One region of the Solibacillus kalamii genome, then DNA from elsewhere that is predicted to be linked to it. Evidence: riboswitches for the same ligand, from Rfam matches in the RefSeq annotation. Region 1 holds a riboswitch; each other region holds the start of a gene.
The links. A riboswitch is a leader RNA that binds a small molecule or an ion and turns the genes downstream of it on or off. The one in region 1 is predicted to bind cobalamin.
Positions count from the first base shown of each region.

Region 2: it holds a riboswitch for cobalamin, as region 1 does, so the genes downstream of both, CBM15_RS00080 (hypothetical protein) here and CBM15_RS11650 (glutaredoxin family protein) in region 1, are expected to answer to the same signal.
Region 3: it holds a riboswitch for cobalamin, as region 1 does, so the genes downstream of both, metE (5-methyltetrahydropteroyltriglutamate--homocysteine S-methyltransferase) here and CBM15_RS11650 (glutaredoxin family protein) in region 1, are expected to answer to the same signal.

Region 1 is NZ_NHNT01000007.1:131,545-136,380, forward strand. It holds gene CBM15_RS11630 (alpha/beta hydrolase fold domain-containing protein) at 1-258, opposite strand, end outside; gene CBM15_RS11635 (hypothetical protein) at 498-923, shown strand; gene CBM15_RS11640 (hypothetical protein) at 925-1,239, shown strand; gene dut (dUTP diphosphatase) at 1,275-1,712, opposite strand; cobalamin riboswitch at 1,884-2,066, shown strand; gene CBM15_RS11650 (glutaredoxin family protein) at 2,224-2,448, shown strand; gene nrdI (class Ib ribonucleoside-diphosphate reductase assembly flavoprotein NrdI) at 2,445-2,813, shown strand; gene nrdE (class 1b ribonucleoside-diphosphate reductase subunit alpha) at 2,810-4,836, shown strand, end outside.
Region 2 is NZ_NHNT01000001.1:9,451-14,286, reverse strand. It holds gene CBM15_RS00095 (metal ABC transporter ATP-binding protein) at 1-14, shown strand, start outside; gene CBM15_RS00090 (metal ABC transporter permease) at 30-896, shown strand; gene CBM15_RS00085 (Fur family transcriptional regulator) at 893-1,303, shown strand; cobalamin riboswitch at 1,355-1,536, shown strand; gene CBM15_RS00080 (hypothetical protein) at 1,697-2,254, shown strand; gene CBM15_RS00075 (ABC transporter substrate-binding protein) at 2,244-3,197, shown strand; gene CBM15_RS00070 (bifunctional adenosylcobinamide kinase/adenosylcobinamide-phosphate guanylyltransferase) at 3,395-3,937, shown strand; gene cobS (adenosylcobinamide-GDP ribazoletransferase) at 3,950-4,723, shown strand; gene CBM15_RS00060 (histidine phosphatase family protein) at 4,696-4,836, shown strand, end outside.
Region 3 is NZ_NHNT01000003.1:135,882-140,717, forward strand. It holds gene metE (5-methyltetrahydropteroyltriglutamate--homocysteine S-methyltransferase) at 1-1,206, opposite strand, end outside; cobalamin riboswitch at 1,370-1,549, opposite strand; gene CBM15_RS07635 (SCO family protein) at 1,905-2,516, opposite strand; gene CBM15_RS07640 (YvrJ family protein) at 2,623-2,763, opposite strand; gene CBM15_RS07645 (DUF2922 domain-containing protein) at 2,826-3,047, opposite strand; gene CBM15_RS07650 (DUF1659 domain-containing protein) at 3,079-3,297, opposite strand; gene CBM15_RS07655 (DUF2621 domain-containing protein) at 3,462-3,896, shown strand; gene CBM15_RS07660 (CcdC family protein) at 3,947-4,438, opposite strand; gene CBM15_RS07665 (cytochrome c biogenesis CcdA family protein) at 4,554-4,836, opposite strand, start outside.

The DNA.
Region 1 (4,836 bases):
ATTAATATACGCTCCGCCGTGGAAATAGTAGATGACCTTTTCCGGTGATTGTTGTTCATTAATTGTGTAATAGTAAATGCCATTTAATTCGTCTTTCTGTATTTGATGCTGATCTCTGAATTTAGCATCAAATTCATACGGTTTCTCGTTATGCTTCATTGCAATAAAATCATCGAGCAGACGCAAATCCATAAATTTTTTCTTTGTTCCGCGTAGTATTAAGAACTTCTCAAACAACACACTTTGCACGCTTCGCATACAATGCCTCCATCCAATTTTTTCTACTATGATTCTTATCCATTCGACTAAAATTGATTGATCACCTTCTAAACGGATAAACGTTTCTATTTATCCTTATGCATACTTAGTACCTATTAGAAAAAAGTGTCGATTGTTTTAAGCACATTATTATCTCAATAAAACAAATCGCGATATAATTCTGAAACTTTTTCCCGACTTATCCGTAAATTAGGTAATAAATTCTAAAGGAGGGAATGATGGTGCTCATTGGATTTTACAGTGCTCTAATAATTTTCACTTTATTATTTATCATTGCAGCTTTCTTTTTTATACGGCAGTTCGTAAATAAGAAATCCTCCCCCTATAACATGAATACGTTTATGCTTGGTGTGCTAACGCTGTTCATGCTGATTGTAACGGGTATTTATGGATATGATTTTTATCATCTACAAGCGGGCAATCAGAAATTTGCGGAGGGGATTTGTGAAATCAACTTTGTAAACGGTCATGGGAGAAGTATTGATACGACTGAAGTAAAGATTGAAGATAATCTTTATAACATAAAGTCCGGTACTTACAAAGATCTGCCTGATGGGCGTTATAATTGTGAACTTTCGTATTTACCGATTTCAAAAATTGTGACACAGATCGATATTCAGTCAAAAGGAGAGGAAGGAAACTAATATGGTTGATTTAGATTTTTTAATTCAGTACGGATTCATATTATTAGTGATTTCAATTACGACACTTGTCTTGTCTATGTATTTCCGGAAAAAGCCGAAAGTGGATAAAGGATTTAAGTTTGCCTATCATGGCCTATCATATCGCCGTAAATTTTTACGCACGATTTATTCAATCCCGTTTTGTATTTTTCCGTTAGCGATCATTTATTATTTTGAAAGGTTTTCCGCTAACTTTATATTTGTTACGCTGTTGCTCGTGATCGTATTTGTTTTTCAAATGTCATACAATTATATAAAGTGGAAAAAAGAAGATTAAAAGCCTGTGTTCATCCGAAAGCAGGCTTTTTTTCATTATTTCACTCCGCTCGAACCAAAGCCCTTATCACCGCGCTCCGTATCCGACAGTTTGTCTGTTTCTTCAATGAAAACTTGCAGAACATATTGAATGACTAGCTGGGCGATGCGCATTCCTTTCTCAATCGTAAAAGGTTCTTTCCCGTGATTGATTAAAATCACGCCGATTTCACCGCGATAGCCTGCATCGATGGTACCTGGACTATTTAACACCGTAATCCCATGTTTGAGTGCCAATCCGCTACGTGGGCGTACTTGCGCTTCTGTTCCCTCCGGCAGTTCGATTTGAAGACCGGTTTTAATTAATCCGTATTCACCAGGCAGTAAAACTCTTTCTTCAACCGCACTTAAATCCATCCCTGCATCCCCTTCCCGTGCCTGTTTCGGCAATACAGCATTCGGGTGGGTTTTCTTAATTTTTAATTGAATCGACATATTCAACCAACTTTCTCATTTATAAAATCTATTTACATGCAGTTATAACAAAACCATATTTTTTCTTTATTTTCAATAGGGAGTTTTCTAGAATTCTTAATGGATTTATGTTATCTTTCTTTAGGCTCTTTACTTTTATGTTGTTAAAGCTTATACTCAATTCAACTATATATTGTGTTTTTTTATCACGGTACTACTAAATGTAGTTTAAAAGGGAAGTTTGGTGTGAATCCAACGCTGTCCCCGCAACTGTAAATGCTGACTGAAGACGAATAGACCACTGTGCAATGCATGGGAAGGTATGTCTGACGAATGAAGCAAAGCCAGGAGACCTGCCGCGTTAAAACTACGTACATTTCTTCGGGGAATAGGAAATGGAGGCGCTCTTTTACTCGTTTCCATTTCAAGCTATCCTGTTTTCCGGGATAGCTTTTTTTGTTTTTTCTGCATGTTCCCCCATGACATGTGCACCACAATTACTAGTAATATTTAAATAGCGAGGGGTTCTATTATGAAACTTTATACGAAAACAATTTGTCCAAAATGCCTATGGGTAAAATCGGAGCTCGATGCTGCCAACTTGGAGGTCGAGGTTATTAATATTGACCATGATGAGAGTGCAAAACAAATAGTACTCGATGCAGGTTTTTTGTCTGTGCCGTTATTTGAAATCAACGGTGAATTTATCGCAGAGCCGACGTCAATTATCGATCGCATTTCTGAAATGACCGCATGATCATATTTGCTTCACGTACTGGTAATGTACGATCCATCGTGCAAAAACTCGGCTTGCCCGCAAAGGATCTGGCGGAAGTAGAGAAAATGGATGAACCGTATCTTCTATTTACGTATACGGATGGATTAGGCTCTGTTCCCCCTATCGTCGACCAGTTCATGACTGCGAACTTTGATCTATGCAAAGGAATTATCGTAAGCGGAAACCGTAATTTCGGTCATGCTTTTTTCGGCCGTGCAGGTGACCTTTTAGCTGCACAATACGGAATTCCGTTAATCGAAAAAGTGGAAATGCGAGGAACTCCGGCGAATTATGAAGCGATTACAGATTACTACTACTCCATTTGGAAAGAGGCATCGATATGAAACAATATTTAAAATTAAATAACGATATTCTAAACCGTTACCGTGCTACCGGTGAATTGGATCTGGCGAAAGACAAAGAAGCAACACGCCGCTATTTCCTGGAAGACGTGAATGTCCGTTTACGCTACTTTATCGATATCGAGGAAAAAGTGCGTTATTTAGTCGATGAAGGCTATTACGAAAAAGAATTTTTGGAATTGTACTCGATGGACTTTATTAAACAAATGTACAAAAAAGCCTATTCCTACAAGTTCCGGTTTCCTTCATTCATGAGTGCTTCGAAGTTCTACGAAAGCTATGCGATGAAAAGCCGGGACGGAAAAGAAATTCTGGAAAAGTATGAAGACCGAATCGTCATTATCGCCCTGTATTTAGCACAAGGCGATGAAGCATTGGCTGAAAAGGCCATTGAAGCGGTCATGACTGCCTACCAGCCGGCAACCCCAACTGCCCTAAACAGCGGGAAAAAAGCGCGCGGTGAGCTAGTTTCATGTTTTAAACTAACGATGGACGATACGATGAACTCAATCGCCGAGAATATCGGCTATTGTCTTGAACTTTCCCGCTTAGGCGGCGGTGTCGGGGTAAACTTGACCGATCTGCGTCCGTTGGGAGATCCGATTAAAGGAATTTTAAACCGTGCGAGCGGGGTTATGCCTGTTGCAAAACTGCTGGAAAATTCGTTCTCGTATTCGAATCAGCTTGGCCAAAGAAATGGTTCCGGAGTCGTCTATCTAAATGTTTTCCACGGTGATATTGAAGCGTTCATCTCTTCCAAGAAACCAAATGCCGACGATAAAATCCGATTAGCTACATTATCTACAGGGATTATTCTTCCCGATATTTTCTTTGAATTAATGCGCCGCGATAAAGATATCGTATTGTTCAGTTCTTATGATATTTTCAAAGAATACGGCAAACGCATGTCGGAAATTTCGATTACGGAAATGTACTACGAATTTTTGGATAATCCAAACATCCGTAAACTGAAACGTTTAAACGCCCGTAAATTGTATACGGAAATTAAAAAGGCGCAATTTGAATCGGGTTACCCGTTCGAAATATTCGATGATAATGTCAATAACACCCACCCATTAAAGGAAATCGGGCGTGTGAAGATGTCGAATCTATGCACCGAAATTCTTCAGTATCAGCAAACAAGCGTTGTTACCGATCAAAACGAGCCGAATGAATACGGCCTAGATGTATCTTGTAACTTAGGTTCGATCGACATTCACGAAGCAACGAAAGTTCAGGATTTCGGACAGCTTGTCGATACGGCAATGCGTCTTTTGACGAATGTTTCAACGATGACCGATATCGTCAACGTCCCTTCTGTATCCAAAGCCAACAAAGTGATGCACTCTGTCGGATTGGGTGTTATGAACTTGCATGGACACCTTGTACAAAGCGGAATCCGTTATGGTTCCAAAGAGTCGATCGAATTTATCGATGCGTTTATGGAATCACTGAACTATCACTCATTAAAAGCATCAATGGAAATCGCGAAGCAAAAGAACGAAACGTTTTATCGATTTGAGGAAAGTGATTATGCGAGCGGTGTTTACTTTGAAACTTATATAAATAAAGAAGAAAAAGAACTTGCACCAGAAGTGATTAAAGCACTTGGGGGTACACCGATTATTACTCAAAATATGTGGCAACAGTTGAAATCTGACGTATTGGAGCATGGATTGTTCCACTCATACAGACTTGCGATTGCTCCAACTGGTTCTATTTCCTACATCCGCAGCTGTACGGCTTCCATCTCCCCTGTTACAGAACGCGTGGAAGTACGTGACTATGCGGACAGTCGAACAATTTATCCGATGCCGTTTTTAACGAATGATAACCAGGAACTTTACACCGAAGCCTATGAGGTAAACCCGTATGAACTGATTGACCTTTACGCAGCCGCGCAAAAGCATGTTGACCAGGGGATTTCCATGACACTATACGTGACGGACCAGTGGAACACAGAACAATTGGCAAAAGCTTATATTTATGCGTGGACGAAAGGCAT
Region 2 (4,836 bases), on a different contig from region 1:
GAAAGATTCATTAAGAGGAGCAGGCCGTTATGATTGAAGCTATATTAGACTATGAATTTTTACAAAATGCCTTTTTCTCAGGGCTAGTTATTGGAGTAATCGCACCATTGCTTGGTGTATTTATCGTAGTAAGACGTTTATCGCTAATTGCAGATGCACTGTCGCATGTAACACTGGCGGGGATTGCCGGGAGCCTGTACTTGAGCCAATCGTTTGCAGCGCTGGCTTTGCTGAACCCGATTTATTTAGGGATTATCGCGTCTGTAAGTGGTTCGATCTTAATTGAACGATTACGCCGACTATATAAACATTATGAAGAACTTGCGATACCAATTATTATGTCGGGCGGAATCGGTGTGAGTGCCATTTTAATATCACTTGCAAGCGGATTTAATACCGATTTAATGAGCTATTTATTTGGCTCTGTATCGGCTGTATCGCGTCAGGATCTATATGTTGTGCTGGCAATTGCAGTCGTAGTTGTATTATTTTTGATTCTATTTTTTAAAGAGCTTTTCGTATTGTCATTCGATGAGGAATATGCGAAAGCGAGCGGTTTACCTGCGAAATGGATTCATTTATTGTTCATGATCGTTGTCGCACTCGTTATCGCAGCAAGTATGCGTATTGTCGGGATTCTGCTTGTTTCAAGCTTAATGACATTGCCGGTAGCTGCAGCGATGCGTTTAGCTCGCGGTTTTAAAGAAGCAATTATTTTAGCGATTGTATTTGGAGAGCTGGCAGTAGTAATCGGACTCATTTCTGCATTTTACCTGAACTTGGCACCGGGTGGAACAATTGTTGTCACATCCATTTTAATCTTGTTATTAGTAATTTTAATCAAAAAGCTTGTTTTGAAATTCACAATTAAATCGGAAGGGGAAGAGGTACTGTGAATGCAGCGCGCGCATGGGAAATATTAAAGGATAATGGCTATAAAAAGACGGATAAACGAGAGTTGATTTTGGGTATGTTTGCAGCTACAGACAAATATTTGACTGCCCGTGATTTGTTATCAGTATTGAAAAAAGATTTCCCTGGGATGAGTTTCGATACAATTTACCGAAACCTCGCTACTTTCGTGGAGCTTGATATTTTAGAAGAAACAGAATTAAACGGTGAGCGTAACTTCCGTATGCATTGTGAGTCGGATCATCATCACCACCATTTTATTTGCCGTGATTGCGGGAATGTAAAGGAACTGTCTGTTTGCCCGATGGAAATGCTCGGTGAAAAGCTGCCGGGTTATGCTGTAGAAGCACACAAATTTGAGATTTATGGCAAATGTCCGGATTGTTTGTAAATTTCCATTGCATATTTCTGTTAATATGCTAAAGTGATTAAGACAAATTGAATAAATTTGCAGGAAAAAGATGCATTATGCATAAATGGGAATTCGGTGTAAATCCGAAGCTATTTCCGTAACTGTAAGCGTTGATGAAAATAAGTGTGAGACCACTGCTAATATAGCGGGAAGGTACTTATGAGTAAAGTGAAACGCAGAGCCAGGAGACCAATCTTTTTCTTATCGTAACATCCCTCTTCGGAATTAAAGAGAATGTACGGCAGTCACTGATCGAATGAGCATCCTTTTGCAGCACTCTTTTCTGATTTTTGAAGCCATCCATTTTCTTGGGTGGCTTTTTTTCGTACACTCATAATTTCGTGAGGCACTACTTGAAGTGAGGGGAATTTTATGAAAAAGGATATCCGTTTTTCCTGTTATCCGTTTATGCGGGAAAAATCAAGCTGCGTCGACTATGAAATCCGCACCGATTCTTTAACAACGCGAATCGGTACAGTCTTTCCGACGTTAGTTGATGATGCTTCCGGTCAGCTCGTTTTGGAAGATTTGAGGAGAATCCAACCGTTAGCTTACCATGCCAATGGTTCGGTACGCGGTAAATTAGCCATTACATTTGAGGATTTGCAATGGCTAAGCGATCGATACGATTTTTATGTAAGTGAAGTTGGAGAAGCGATTCAGCAGTTTGTACTGCCACAAGGAATCGAAAGTGCAGCAAGACTGCATATTTGCCGCAGTGAGGCGAAAAAGTCTTACAGGGCATTACATAAAGTGAGCGAAGAAAGAGAAGTGGATGAAATTTTGTTTGATTTTCTCGGGCTGCTTGCCAATGTGTTTTTTGTCATGGCGGTCTTTATGAATCAGCAGCATCAACAAGAGGAAATTCCATTCATCTCAAAATCTTATCCGACGAAAAAGAAAAAAGGGGTTGCAACAAATGAAATTTAACAACAAATGGATTGTTGCTTTAGCGGCAACATTATTATTAGCAGCATGCGGATCAAATGATGAAAAATCAGAAAATAACGTAAAAAAAGAGGAACAGTCTGCTTCGAAAAGTGAAGGTGCACCGTATACAGTTGTTGATGATCGTGGTGTTGAAGTAACATTCGATGAAGTACCGGAAACGATTATTTCCCTGCAGCCTAGCAATACAGAAATTTTGTTTGAGCTGGGTGTAGGTGAACAAATTATCGGGGCAACAGAATATGATACATATCCGGAAGCCGCACAAAAAATTGAGCGTGTGTCGACTTCAACTGCCATCAATGCAGAGCGAATTCTGGAATTAAATCCGGATGTCGTTGTTGCCTATACAATCGGGGAGGAAGCACAAATTGCCCAATTGGAAGATGCAGGTTTAAAAGTGTTTGTAATTGCTTCGGCTGCGACATTTGATGATGTATATTCGGATATTATCCAACTGTCCGAAGTAATGGATGTAAAAGAAAAAGGCGAAGAAATTGTAGCCGACATTAAAGCACAAATCGAAACAGTACAAGAAAAAACAGCGACAATCGATACGAAGAAAAAAGCATATTATGAAGTTTCGCCAGCTCCGGATCTTTGGACTACCGGCAGCAGTACGTTCCAGCAGGAAATAATGGATCACGCCAATGTTGAAAATATTTTTGCTGATCAGACGAGCTGGATTAGTGTGGCGGAAGAAGATGTCATTACTCGTAATCCTGAAATTATTATTACACCGGCAACCTATATGGAAAATGCAGTTGATGAGATTCTAGGACGCACTGGTTGGGATAAAATACAGGCAGTTTCAGAAAAGGCGGTTTATCTAGTCGATGGAGATATTATGTCCCGTCCTGGACCGCGTATTGGTGAAGCCGTTAAAATTATGGCACAATCAGTATACCCGGAACTATTTAAATAAGTATAGAATAAAAGGACATGCCTAAGTTTAGGCGTGTCTTTTTCAATTAACTTCATTCAGCGGGTATCACTGAATGAAGTTAATTGGCTTCCGGCGGATGTCACGACTTCGGTAATGAATTCTTTGCGCTTTAGCGCAAAGTCGAATACGGACGCAATTACGCCGAGGCGTAATTGATAAAATAAGGAGGGATACGATTGATTTTTATAACCGGTGGTGTACGCAGCGGCAAAAGTGCTTTTGCAGAAAAATTTGCTAGGCAGTTAGGTGAAGAAAAGACGCTCTACTATGTGGCGACAGGTGTATCCTTTGATGAGGAAATGAAAAAACGAATTATCCGCCATCAGCAAGACCGCGAAAATCAGAACGCCCATTGGAACACAGTTGAAATGCAAGTACAGATTCCTTTTACGATCGAGCAGCTTTCAAATAATGATGTTGTGCTTTTTGAATGTGTGACAACATGGCTTTCGAATGTACTGTATACATATGAACAAATAAATGAAAATAGCGAGTACATCGATAATTGTATCGAATCACTGCAAAAGCAATTGCTAACTTGGCGGAAGCAAGGTGCTACAATAATAGTTGTATCAAATGAAGTGCTGGATGAACTGCCATCACAGTATGATGAGGTAAATTTGTACCGCAAATTGCTAGGTGAGCTTCATCAATGGATTGTCCAAAATAGTGATGAAGCATATGAAGTACAATTTCAGCTTGTACAGCGATGGAAGTAAGGAGGAACCAAGTTGAAAAATAGTTGGAGCGGTTTTTTGTTAGCTTGGCAATTTTTTTCGGCAGTGCCGATAAAAAAACAGCTGGATATGAATGCCAAGTCTGTTACATGGATGTATGGATTTTTGCCGATTGTCGGTTTACTTATCGGGTCCATCATTAGTGGTGGTGTATTTATACTATCTCGTTATAGTGAGGTTTCGGAGTTGCTGTTGGCGATTTTGATTGTGATCGGATTGATCGTTCTGACAGGTGGATTGCATTTAGACGGCTGGATCGATATGAGCGATGCGTTCTTTTCCTATGGAGAAAAGGAGAAACGGCTGGAGATATTAGATGATCCGCGAACAGGCGCATTTGGGGTACTTAGTGTTTTTGGTTTACTTGTATTAAAAATCGGCGTTATTTATGAAATGTTGACGTATGGGCAATTGGCGATTGTGCCATTTTTAATCTTTATTCCTTTTATAGCGCGAATGGGGATGCTGCTCTATTTTGTAACGATGCAGCCGGCAAAAGAAAAGGGACTCGCTGCTTATTTTAAAGGGATCGTCATTCGAAATAAGCTTGTTTTTCTGATCGTTTTACAAAGTATTCTAGCATTTGTAAGCTGGTTTTACATTGGCGTATTCAGCTTATTTATTTTAGTTATCGTGATGCTGGTCGCCGTTGTTATTTACCGGAAATGGTCAAGGAAACATTTTGGCGGTGTAACAGGCGATTTACTCGGTGCGCTCGGTGAAGGATTGGAGGTTGTCCTATGGCTCACGATATTACTGTGCATTTAATCAGGCACGAAAAAACGAAAGCAAATACAGAACGGAAATATATTGGCTGGACAGATGAGCCTATACTGAAAAAAGTGGAAGCTGAGATCGATTTACAGCCAGGTATTGTTTAT
Region 3 (4,836 bases), on a different contig from region 1:
TGTTAATTCGTTTACTTGTGCATGTACAGCTTTCTTTTTTCTCGATTCATGAAGTGCCAATGTGCGGATTGCTTTTTCGCTTTCTAAAAATGCCTGGATATGAGGGACTTCGGGCTGAAGAATTTTCCCTTTGATCATTTGCAGTTCCGTTATTTTTTCATTGGCGAATGCTAAAGCATTTAGCAGCTCTGGCACAATGCCATCCTCTCCTGCTGTTGTAACTGGCACATGCTGAAGACTGCACGATGTTTGTAGATAGATTGGTGAAAATGGTACATAGGAACGTATTTCCGCTATTAGTGCCAACTGCTTCTGCAGCTCGGCTCTCCATATGTCCCGACCATTAATAATACCTGCATATAGAACTTTATCTTTTGGAAAACCAAACTTCTTTAACGCTGCTAGATTTTCATTTTTCCCATGAACAAAGTCCAGTCCAAAGCCATCAACAGGCAAATCAATCAATGTTTCATAGTCGGATAACGCTTCAAAATAAGTTGTGCAGATCGTTTCAACTGTCAGTCCGTTTAATACTTGATGATAGAAATGCTGAACTAATGCTATTTCTTCGGACGTAAGGTCTTTTGTAAGGCTTGGTTCTTCAAGCTGGATCGACGTTGCACCACTTGCTTCCAACGACTGAAGCAACTCTTTATATACCATTACCAGCTGCTGAATATAGTGTTGTTTTTGTTCTTGGCCAATACCTTTCGTCAGTTTATAAAATGTAAATGGACCGATAATAGTCACACGAGGGATTATGCCGAATGTTTCGATTGCCTCCTGAATATATTGCGCGTAAACATTGTGTTGCAATGCCAGTTGCTGTCCTTCGTATTCAGGTACAATATAGTGATAATTCGTGTTGAACCATTTCGTCATTTCACTTGCCACCACATTTTCAGCACCGCGCGCCATTGCAAAATACGCTGTTAAATGATGCTGCAATGATAGATGGTCGTATCTAGATGGAATCATATTAAACATAAAGGCTAAGTCAAGCATACGGTCATAGTATGTAAAATCTCCTACCGTTAAAATATCCAGCCCTAAATCCTGTTGCTGCTGAAGTTGAGCGATGCGTAAGTTTTTCATTTCCTGTTCAAAACTTCCTAAAGACAATTGTTCTTTCCAAAACGCCTCTGTTATACGCTTCCATTCACGATTTTGTCCAATATACGGATAGCCAATTACTGCTGTTTTCATAAACAATTCCTCCTTAAATTTGTTACATAAAAACCAAAACCCCTCTTTCAAAATGAAAGAGGGGTGTGAATGTTTAAGAGATTGACAATAAAAACCTTTGCATAATCAAAGGAGTTCTGTCTCACTTTCGCACAAAATCACCACCTATTTCCACGTAGGTATTGGCGTGTACTAGTTTCCGGCAGGTCTCCTGGCTCATCATCAACGTTCTTGTGACCCTTCCCATCAATAGACAGTGGTTGAATATCACGAACTCCGATTTACAGTTGCGGGACAGCACCAGACTTTCACTGGTTTCCCTTTTAAGCTTGTTCTCACAAGCACCGTAACTTACACAGTATGCAATTTCGTATACTATATCATAGAATTTGAGTTTTGAAAATTCTTTTTATTTAGCGTCCTATACGAGGATATGCGGGGTTGAAATGATTTCAGTGGATGCTGTGTGCTTTTTATTAGAAGAAATTTGTTTATTTTAGCACTTCTTCGGATGATTTTAGAAAAGTTGACATACTTATTAGCTAATCTGGAACTGATTTTAGCATATCCTGCTCCTTTATTAGAAAATCAGCAACTTATTAGAAAATCGGTGGATTTATTAGCACATTTAAATTTTTATTAGAAAAGCCCTCACTCAGCAAAAAACTTGCTCAAAAAGCAGCTGCACTTTTTTCGCAAGTTAATCTAACATTTCACTATTATTTTAGACGTTCTTCAATGAGTGCTTCCATATCACTTGCAATCGTTTCATATGGAACACCATCTTCGCCTGTGCCATAGCCTGAATAGTTTTTCACGGCGATTCCTTTTTCATCAACTAGGAAAAATGTATCGGCATGGATAACTTGATCGTTCCCTTCAATCGACTGGACAGGTGTTTTAAATGAGTTTCTGCCAAACTGCTCAATAAATTTTTGATCGTATCCTGTCAGCATATGCCATTTTGATTCATCCACTGGTGTATGGCGCGATAAATATTCTGTCAAACGCGCCGGTGTGTCGTAGTCCGGATCAACGGAAAACGCGACAATTTTATAATCTTCCAGCCCTTTTTTCTCGAGATGATCCTGGACACGGGTCATATTCATTGTCATTGGCGAGCAAATTGTTGTACAGCTTGTGAAGATGAACATTGCAAGCCATGGTTCCCCTTTTAGGCTGTCCAGTGTCACTTCATTGTTCCGGTGATCGGTCATCGTAAACTCGCTAATTTCAAAGTTGGTCGTCGGTTTAAACTGATAATTGCTGCATGCTGTAAGTACAGTTGCTGCCAAGAGCATAAGTGCGAATACTATGTTTTTCGTTTTCATTTCTCTCTCTCCACTCTTTGAACATTACTCTCATCTTACCCAATATTTAGTATATTCTCAATAGTTATTGGAAGAAAGGACGTGTGTCAACATTGTGAAGAGTTTCTCACGCTCTATCTGCAGGATGATGTAATGATACGAGTGCTGTATGAATCGCTTCAAGTTTTGTTTCTATCCGATACAGTAAATAAAAAGATATAAAGATCGGAAACGTTACTTCCTGAAGAATGGCAATCCACTGGTCCATTATAATCCCTCCATTTTTATTTAAAGAAGCCGGCAAAGCATCACACTTCGCCGGCCTTGCTATTAGCTGATCAGTTCAATTGCTGTTACATTACGCTCAACGATACGCGCAGATTTTTTTACATTGAACAAAAATCCGTCTTTCGAAAATACCGCCTGATCAATAATTGTTTGCATCGCTGCATTCACTTCAGCCTCCGTTAAATTCGGCTTCGGATCATTAATATTGATCGTCATCGTGCTTCCTGCAATGTTGGCAAATGTTAATTGTAAAACTTGTGCCATAAGCTCACCTCCTTTTCTTTACTACACTTGATTAAGCTGTAATCGTTTCTTTCTGCGTTTTCACAGATTCGATATAATCGTAATCTGTTAAGCCGACGATTGTTGTCCCAACTGTGTATAGCTGCTGGGCTGTTGCGTTTCTTTCCAAGTTACGGAATGTGGAACTTTTAATCATCGGCTCATTAAATTCATCAAGCCCTATCTGATAATAAACTGTCAACGTCGCAGATAAAAATCCGAATTCATTCATGTTTCTCACCTCCTTGCCCTATATATGTCATGATTTACAGAAAAAAGGGACAATGACGATGAAAAAAATTACAAAAACTTATATAATAGACAATAATGAGGTTTATCACCAATAGATTAGTAGAAGAAATTTCGTAGACAATATTAAGTAATGAGGTGAACATTGTGGGCTTAGATGGCTGGTTTTTATGGTTTATTTTATTTTGGGTTGTAGTATTGATTTCGCTTATGGGGATTGGCGGCTTTTTTATGTTCCGCAAGTTTTTGAAGGCCCTGCCGAAACAGGATGGTAAATCGGATTTAGATTGGCAAAACATATACTTAGATAAAACGATTCATCTATGGGGTGAAGATGAAAAACAATTACTTACCGAGCTTGTTAGTCCTGTACCAGAGTTATTCCGGCAAGTTGCCAAAGAAAAGATTGCCGGTAAAATCGGTGAAATCGCCCTGAATGAACGTGCCACAAAAATCGACTTGGACTTAATTATTCGTGGCTATATTATCGCTTCGCCAAAGCGCGACCATAAGTTTTTACGTAAAAAGCTCGATGAAATGAGAATTGATACGACGAATTATGATCATTTATTTGAGACGTAAAACGAAAAAGACTGTCTTTAAAAGTATAAAACTTTTAGAGACAGTCTTTTTTATGCGATAATATGCGATTTTTCAAGCTTCTTATATTTAATAAGCATACCGATTCGCCACGGCAAAATCATAGAGAACGCCAAGATAAAGAACATACCGGCCAGTTCACCGACATCAAATGTATCGGCAAATATTAATTTCAAAATAATACGTAGTACTAGTAATCCCACTAATATGAATGGAAATGCTTTAGATTGCTTCATATAAATTGCGCCGTCTCGCACTTCAAACTTCGACGTTAAGATTAATACAGATGAAAATAACAAGCCTAGTGCGGCCGCTTCTACTATTTGAATTGGCGCTACACGAAATTCCTCAAAGATAAACATCAGTGCACCTGTTGACATCGCAAAAGGCGGGATGAGTATTTTTTTTGTGGATACCGGCTTTTTTTGTGCACGTAGTCTAATGAACATTACAAATGAACCCATTAAGACTGCCATAATCGTCGAACCAATTAATAAATAGTGAGAAGGTATACTGTCAAACATCATATTCCTCCTCTTGCATGAACGAGTGTAAAGTTAACGTATATACGATTCATGCACCCTTTTTACCTTATATTACTTTCCTTAGTATAGCACGGTCTTATTAAGCAGGGAACTGTTAGAATCCTTTAAAACCATCGAAAATCGGCAAGAGAAGATTAATGATATACGTCAATCCGTCAAAGAACAATAAAATGCCGACCGCAATCATAATATAGCCGCCAACTACTATGATTTTTTGGCTATGTGTGCGAATCCAGTTCATTCGTGAAATGAAGAATGACAATGTAAAGAATGGGATAGCAAAGCCTAAGTAGTATGCTAGCATATACCACATTGCAGAGTCGGGATTCGTTCCACCAAGGGTAATAATCGCTGCCAGTATTGGTCCTGTACAAGGT